2 regions of the Dyadobacter sp. HNCC25DJ187 genome follow, and region 1 is predicted to be linked to the other one. Evidence: riboswitches for the same ligand, from Rfam matches in the RefSeq annotation. Region 1 holds a riboswitch; the other holds the start of a gene.
The links. Region 1 has a riboswitch for S-adenosylmethionine ahead of AC1XUE_RS06820 (YceI family protein). Riboswitches for the same ligand answer to the same signal wherever they lie in the genome.
Positions count from the first base shown of each region.

Region 2: it holds a riboswitch for S-adenosylmethionine, as region 1 does, so the genes downstream of both, AC1XUE_RS01330 (cysteine desulfurase family protein) here and AC1XUE_RS06820 (YceI family protein) in region 1, are expected to answer to the same signal.

Region 1 covers NZ_JBXHAT010000001.1:1,643,237-1,647,457, forward strand. Annotated here, with positions in the region: gene AC1XUE_RS06815 (hypothetical protein) at 102-1,415, shown strand; SAM riboswitch class I at 1,545-1,644, shown strand; gene AC1XUE_RS06820 (YceI family protein) at 1,856-2,494, shown strand; gene AC1XUE_RS06825 (TonB-dependent receptor) at 2,785-4,221, shown strand, end outside.
Region 2 covers NZ_JBXHAT010000001.1:349,615-353,835, reverse strand. Annotated here, with positions in the region: gene AC1XUE_RS01335 (RNA polymerase sigma factor) at 559-1,146, shown strand; gene AC1XUE_RS01330 (cysteine desulfurase family protein) at 1,192-2,376, opposite strand; SAM riboswitch class I at 2,458-2,552, opposite strand; gene AC1XUE_RS01325 (HD domain-containing protein) at 2,653-3,228, shown strand; gene AC1XUE_RS01320 (chryseobasin-related MNIO class RiPP peptide) at 3,319-3,471, shown strand; gene AC1XUE_RS01315 (multinuclear nonheme iron-dependent oxidase) at 3,490-4,221, shown strand, end outside.

The sequences.
Region 1 (4,221 bases):
AGGCCCTGAAAGCCATTCTACTTTTGCACCCTACACACGCCAACTGATTTTGTTTCTGAAAGAATACGTGTGCCAGTTTAATCCTTTTTACTCAAATAATCATGTCTGAAAAAGAGACCAATGGGCTATCCTCGCCATGGGAAGCCTACGAACAAATCGCCGTGCGCGCAGCTTTGGTATATGCTGTGGTAAGCACTATTCCTTTTAATCCGGAGTTTTACAAGCAGAACTTTGACGCCGGTTTCAATGTCAACGCTTACCCCTTCCGTTGGCTGGATGTCGTATCCCAAAACAAACCCTGGTTTTTTGCGAGCCAGGAGGGAAAGAATTACACTGGGTGGTTTATTACTGTACTGGTATGTATCGCTGCAGGTCTGCTCTGGCAACAGATCGATAAAAGACGAAAAAATGATGAACAGGTGTACTATTGGTTTTATGCCGCCGCAAGATACGGTGTAGCCTTGCGCATGTCGTGGTTTGCATGGGCCAAAGTGTTTCCTGTGCAAATGCCCTTTCCGACGATCAGTCAGCTTAATACAAATTTGGGAGACTTCACGCCTGGTAAATTGTATTGGCTCACGACCGGCGTTTCCCCTGTGTTCGAAGTCTTCGCAGGGATATTTGAACTGGTAGCGACACTGCTGCTGTTGTCCCGTCGCACGACCACGCTTGGAGCATTGATGATGATCGCGATTTTATTACCTATCTGGTTTGTGAATATTGGCTACAATGCCGGTGTGGAACTCACGAGCCTGCATCTGCTGAGCCTTTCTCTACTGCTTCTGGTTCGAGATGCAAATAAGTTTTATCAGATTGTTATTGAATACAAAGCGGTTGCACTTACTTACGTTCAACAGTTTGAACTACCGGCTACCTGGTATAAATATGCCAGACTGACTTTGAAATACGGTTTCATTTTACTTTTCGTAGTTTATCGTGGTTTTGGGTATTGGAACCTGTATGCAAGTGGAAAATCATTCAAACTTCCTCTCGAAAATGGACTTGCGGGAATCAGTGGTTTTTACAAGGTGTCTGAATTCAAACTCAATGACAGGTTTGTTCCCGAGGCTACTGGTGACACGACAAGATGGCAAAATGTGGTATTTGAAAAGTTCAATTCAATCAGCATACAACTTGACAAGCCGTTTAAGCTCAATACAAAAAATTCCATTCGTACGACAGAATACTACGGGAATATTGGCAGGCATTACTACGGCTACGAAGCAGATACAATCAACAAGGTATTCAAACTTAAAAACCGTGCTGACAGTACCATACAACTAACGCTTAGGTACGAACCACGTGATTCCGACCAGTTCGTACTATCAGGTATAAATGAAAACAAAGACTCCATTTTTGTTGTTTTGAAGAAGATTGATAAGAAATACCCGCTGGAAGAGAAAAGAGGATGGTGATCGGCTACTTACGGTTCTGTGGTACAATTCCCGATTTAGTCCAAAATATCAAGTCTGTTTTTTGATAATCAGGAAATCTTGAACTTACCTTTGCATCGTCTTACAATTACTTCCTGCAAAGTAAATACGGATTTATACAGAAAGAGGGAGAGACAGGCTCATTGAACTCTTAGCAACTTTCCAGGGTGGAATAAGTGCTAACCTGCCTAAGTTTTAGGAACTATAAATTTACAAAATCATGCACAACATCTTTTGTTCAACTCGTCCTGTTCTATGTCGTTCTAACAGCCAAGGGAAATGCTGCCCGAATGACAAGTGGCGAAGCTAATTGCAAAGCGCCGTGAGCAACAACCCGGTCGGGATTAGCAGATCCTGATCGGATTTACCAAGCTCATTTACTCTATAAAATCAATAGAATTAATATATTAAACAAAAACAACATGAAAAAGATACTTATTCCAATACTCTCACTGACTGCTTTCGGGCTGGTATCATTCACCGGACCCACAGATAAAAACGTGAAAGAGTCTTCTTACGCAGTGGATGCAAAACAAAGTAAGCTGGTTTGGCATGCTAAAAAAGTAACCGGCGAACATTCAGGAACGGCACCGATCAGGCAGGGATCGCTCATCCTGAACGATGGTAAACTGAAAGGCGGCAACTTTGAAATCAACCTGAAAGACCTGACTGTTACGGACATTACTGATCCGGAATACAACGCAAAACTGGTTGGTCACTTGAAAAATGACGACTTCTTTGCTGTCGACAAACATCCGGTAGCCAAATTGCAGATCGTATCGGCTACGCCTTCCGGGACCAACAAATACGATGTAAAGGGAAAACTGACGATTAAAGGAGTAACCAACGACATCACGTTCCCGGCAGAGGTAATCAGCAACGGCAAAGAAATAACCGGCAAAGCTAAAATCGCCATTGACAGAACCAAATATGATATCAAGTACAACTCAAAAAGCGTATTCTCATCCATCGGTGATAAAGCAATAGATGACATTTTCAACCTGGATATATCACTCGTAGCGGCAGAAACAGGCGCTACGGCAAAGGTCAAAACCAAGTAAACTTTTCTGATTTGATGATGCGCTGGCTTGGTAGTTAAAACTACGCTTTTATAAAGATCTCAAAAATCGACCGGAACTGCAGGCTCCCCCGTCCTTTAAAGGTCAATGTAAAAGTGCCGTGCATCATCAAATCAGAACAACGTTTACAGCATCACGTTAATATCTCCCTGACCGCACTTTATTCAAACCAGATCCGAATTTCTGGTATACATTACAAGTCAGCAGCCTGACTCCCATTTACAGCTTTTAAAATCCCGAAGCTTTCCACTGGCTTCCAAAACTGTCATTGAATGAAAAACTACTTTTTACTTATTTTACTTTTCATCGCCACAGCATCGCTCGCCCAACAGCGCATCATCACAGGCCGGGTGACCGCCACTGAAAATGGAGAGCCGCTGCCCGGAGTCAACGTCACGATCAAAAATACCCGTCAGGGAACCATTTCCGACGCAGACGGAAAATTCACATTACCGGTAATCAAAGGCGAAATTCTGATTTTTTCTTTCATCGGATTTCTTCCCCGCGAAGTCCCGATCCAAGCTTCCAATGAATACAATGTGGCACTTCAGGCAAGTACGCACACATTGGGCGAAGTACAGGTTGTAGGCTCACGCAATGCGAACCGTACCAAACTCGATTCTCCTGTTCCTGTCGATGTAATCGATCTGAAACCATTGCTAGAATCAGCGCCGCAGGTCAGTATAACGCAGTTGCTGCAATACGTATCGCCCTCTTTTCACTCCGTAAATGGAAGTAACGCCGGGGATGCCGGATCGGCGCTCAACCTTTCTCAACTCAGAGGATTGGGGGTAGATCAGGTGCTGGTACTTGTAAATGGCAAGCGTCGTCACAAAAGCTCCAACATCAACTGGGGTGGATTGGGTAACGGTGCCACAGGTTATGACCTCAACTCCATACCTACTGCCGCCATTGAACGAGTTGAAATTCTGAGAGATGGAGCCGCTGCACAGTATGGTTCCGATGCTATTGCAGGTGTAATCAACATAGTCCTTAGTAAAAGCACCGAACAATTGACGATCAGCTCTACTGCCACTACCCGCCGGCGTGGTGATGGCACCAGCACCCGCACCAACGCCAATTATGGTTTTGCTTTGGGTAAAACAGGTGGCTATCTGAATGCCACAGCAGAATTTGCAACACAGGCTATTTCGTTATTGCCTGGAAGGGACGATGCCGGATTATACCTGGGACCAGTGTACGGAGGCGGTGCTAACACCCGTAATTACGATGCTATATACACCAAAGAAATTGACGAAGCAATTCTGGCAAGCAGAGGTATTGACCGCCACTTTTTCGACCGTCGTGCAAGTGGATCGAACAAAGCGAAGGATGCACTTTTATTTTTTAATGCAGCAATTCCTTTACGGCAAAATGCGGAAGTTTATGCTTTCGGGGGAATCAGCCACAGGAATTCACAATTCACTGCCGTATACCGTTTGCCGGGGTGGACTGAACGAAATAACTCCTTCCTGTATCCTGACGGCTTTCTGCCTGCGATGGAAAACATCATATCAGATAAATCGCTGGCAGTCGGTGTGAAAGGTAAAATCCGCGACTGGGATGTGGATATTTCGAATGTATATGGAAAGAATGATTTTGGCAATGTAATCACTAATTCATTGAATGCAAGTTTGGGTTTGAAAACACCAAGAACATTCGATGCCGGAAGCTATAATGCAAGCCAGAATACAGGAAGTATAGACATC
Region 2 (4,221 bases), 1.3 Mb from region 1:
TATATTCTACTAAAATATTTCACTTCTCTCTGTTTTGATAGAAATTATTTTGTATTGATAGAATGAATTTTCATAATTGTTGATATATTTGCCAGTATAAACCCAGTTAATTCTTAATTTATTCCAAATCCTCATGTATGAAAAATTTACTATTCACTAAAATTCAACCTAAGCTGCAGATGACTACCAACTCACATATTCCCAAGTCATCCACATAGTATTTCTGTGTCTGGTCAGCCAGATCAATACTTTCGTAATTACATCAACATCCCAGCCATTCCGGCAACACAACCACTCAACGTTTCTAGTTCTACTTCATGGAACCCGCTTTAAAGGTTCTGATGATATATTTTATATGCTGGACGATGATGTAGTTGAAACAATGATCTGTAAATCCACTGTTTGCGACAGTTTGGCAAAATGATTTGATTGTGTCAAGAATTAACTTTTGATACAAAAGGAATCTGTATGCCGATACATTTCGTTTAAGTTGATTTTCCGCTGGCCGAATAATCCTATCATCAGGACACAATTCGTAACCAAACATGGAAAACCATTATGAATTATTTTCAAAGTAATTATGATGAAACAGCACTGATTCTGGCACTCAGAAATGGTGGTGTTGAAAGAGAAAAAAGTGTTAATCAGCTCATTAACGGATATAAAGGGTATATTTTTAAAATTCATTCAGAGACCGGACTCAACGAAACTGCACTGGGTGATCTATATACCGACACAGTTATGCTGGTATTAAAGCACATTGAAAATGAAACCTTTAGGGGAGATAGTCGCCTTTCTACCTATTTCTACAAAATATTATATTTTAAAACCGTTGACTTTATTCGAAAGCATGCATCAAGTAAAATTGAGTATATGGATGAGGTCCCGGAATTAGGAGATGAAGCGCAGAATATTACCGGACAAATAGAAGCCAGGGAAGAGATGGGTCAGATTATCAGGCTGTTAGACAGAATGTGCTCACCTTGCAGGGAAATAATTATGGATTGGGCTTACTGGGGATTTAAGCCCGAAGAAATTGGCAAAAAAATTGGAGAAACTGACCCGGTGAAGTACTCCAAGCTCAAGTACAATTGCATAGACAAGTTTAAAAAATTATGGCTGCAACGATTCAGTCATCTCAATTAATAACACGAGCCAGTCTGCCTGTATCGCAGACTGGCTCGTACAAGTTTATGATGCAAGCGGAATAGAAGCTTGTAATGACAGCACATCTTCTGCCTGATCAGACTGGTAAATTCTGATGATCGCTTTAATAATGTGATCCACCTCCTCCAATGTGTTAAATTTGCTAAAAGAAAATCGTACGATTTCTTTATCAGGATTTTTATATATAGCGCTGATCACATGTGAACCGCCGGTCCGCAGATTCGAACATGCACTGCCACCCGACACCGCGATTCCTAACTGATCCAGCTGGTTTACCAGGCTTCCTGAAAGTAAAGCAGGAAATGCAACACTTACAATATTAGAAAGACCTTTACTTTCAGAACGGCTTTCACCGTTGAATGTAATCCCGCCGATAGTGAGGTCATCCAAACTTGCTATCAAATGTTTCTTCAAAGTTGCTACGTGATTTTGTACAACCGCCCTGCTTTTGTAGGCCACCTCCAGTGCCTTGGCAAGGCCGACGATACCGGCAACATTTTCCGTTCCGCCTCGCTGTCCGTTCTCCTGACCGCCTCCGACAATGAGCGGCTTAATCTGATTTCGCTTGTTGATATATATGAAGCCGATTCCCTTTGGACCATGAAACTTATGTGCAGATCCTACTAAAAAATCCACATTCACTTCAGAAACGTTGATGAGAAGTTTGCCCATGGTTTGCGTGGTGTCCGTATGAAATACAGCATTGTACTTTTCAGCCAGTTCCCCCACGGTTTTAATATTGGTAATGTTACCTATTTCATTATTTCCATGCATCAGACTGATCAGTGATTGTGGGTTATGATCCAGCAATACCTCCAGATGTCTGAGATCCACATTGCCAAAATCATCCAGTTTCACATAGCTGACCTCTATATCTCCTGCCTTTTCGTGATGCGACAGATGCTGTAAAACAGCTTTATGTTCAATTTTGCTGGTGATGACATGGCTGATATCATTTGATCGGATAGCGCCTGTCAATGCCAGGTTATTAGCCTCTGTAGCTCCCGACATAAAAAATATTTCTTCAGCTGAAGCTCCGATTAAGCTTGCTACCTTTTGCCTGGATGCATGAATAGCCTCACGGGCGGTCCTGCCAGCCCAATGTGAAGACGAAGGATTCCCATAATGATGAGTCAGATAGGGCAATATAGCTTCAATTACCAAAGGGTCAAGGGAAGTAGTTGCTGCATTATCACAATATATCTCCATGTACAATCTAAAAATTAAAATTCCATAAAATCAAGACAACCACCGGTGATTGCCTCCAACACTTACTTTGTGGGATATCGGGATTTATCAATAGAATTAGGTTGGGGCACCTTAATAAGATAATAGGTTGCCAGAAGATCACAGAGCCTAACCTCTCCCTTCATTCTCAATAAATCTACTAAATCGATAGGCAAAGTAATATTAATGTTTTGAGAAACACAAATTTTAGCGGTATATTTTTTTTGGCTTTATAAGCTGAAACAAAAATAGTGTGGTATGGATCTGACTTCAAGACAACATAAACTTTTAGAATTTGTAAAACATTGGCACGGCGATCAGCAGAGAAAGTATGAGCCACTGCCCTACTGGCATCATCTGGTTGCAGTGGCCAAATTGGTGGCAGCTCATGAAAAAACGGAAGGTGCAATTGAAATCGCACTGTGTCACGATTTATTGGAAGATACCGATTGTGCGCCGGCCAACCTGAAGGACCATTTGACCACCACGGGCTATAGCCAGGCATTGGTGTCATTTATTATGGAGGGTGTTATTGGTATTACCGATGTTTTTACGAAAGAAACCTATCCGGACCTAAATCGAAGAGAAAGAAAAAAACGGGAAGTGGAAAGGCTTGGAAAAACCACGGCCATTGTACATTCTATTAAATATGCTGATTTGACGGACAACGCCCGATCCATCGTTGAAGGTGATCCGGGCTTTGCACGCGTTTATCTACATGAAATGGTCAACATCCTGAATCACATGCGGTCAGGTAATATTAATTTATTGATTAATTGTTGTGTAACCCTGGATCGTGCCAGGCAACAGCTTCATTTGAAAAGGACAGAATAATTACAAAAAAAGTTGATTCGTTTACAACCATTACCGGCCGTTCTGCATCATCATTCTGAAACTTTTATAAAATATAATTGTATTGGCCGTATGAAAATTCCGAAAGCAGTTTTACAAGCCGTAGTGGCTGCTGTGGTAGTTACATCAGTAACAGCCTGCAGCGTGAGTGACGTCAATCCGGAAGGAGAAAGAGTCACCAAGAATAAACAGGTAGATCCATGTCCGGGTTGTGGTATGGGCTGATAAGATAAAATCCATTCCATGCGTGAAATTTACTCATCCCTATCATGTAATCTGGACGCCAATATTCTGTTGGCGTCCATTCCTCTTTTTGAGATGGAAAAAATTGAGGCAATCGAATGGTCGTTCGATGCCTTACATAAGTATGAGCAAATCCCTTCGTGGTTCGTAGAACTGGTTGCTGAATACGCTCGCAACAACCGGCTCGTTGGTCACGGTGTTTATTTTTCCATATTTTCCGGAAAGTGGCTGCCTGAGCAGCAACAATGGCTCAATAAACTGGCAAAATTTTGCAGTGACTTTCAATTCGATCATATATCTGAGCATTTTGGTTTTATGACCGGCACCGACTTTCACAAGGGAGCTCCGATCAGCATACCCTTTACTCAAAACACAGTTGATTTAGGTGCAGATCGACTGGCGCGGATTCAGGATGTGTGCCAATGCCCAGTCGGCTTAGAAAATCTGGCTTTTGCTTATTCCTATGATGAAGTGCAAAAGCAAGGAGATTTTCTTGATCAATTAACCGAAAAAGTGAACGGGTTCCTGATACTTGATCTGCATAATGTCTATTGCCAAATACATAATTTTAATATCCCTGCCCGGCAACTACTTGCGGCTTATCCATTAGAGAGGGTCCGTGAAATCCATATTTCGGGTGGAAGTTGGGAACAGGCACTCGCTTCTGATAAGTTGATCCGACGTGATACACATGATGACGCCGTTCCTGAGGAAGTTTTTCAATTACTGAAC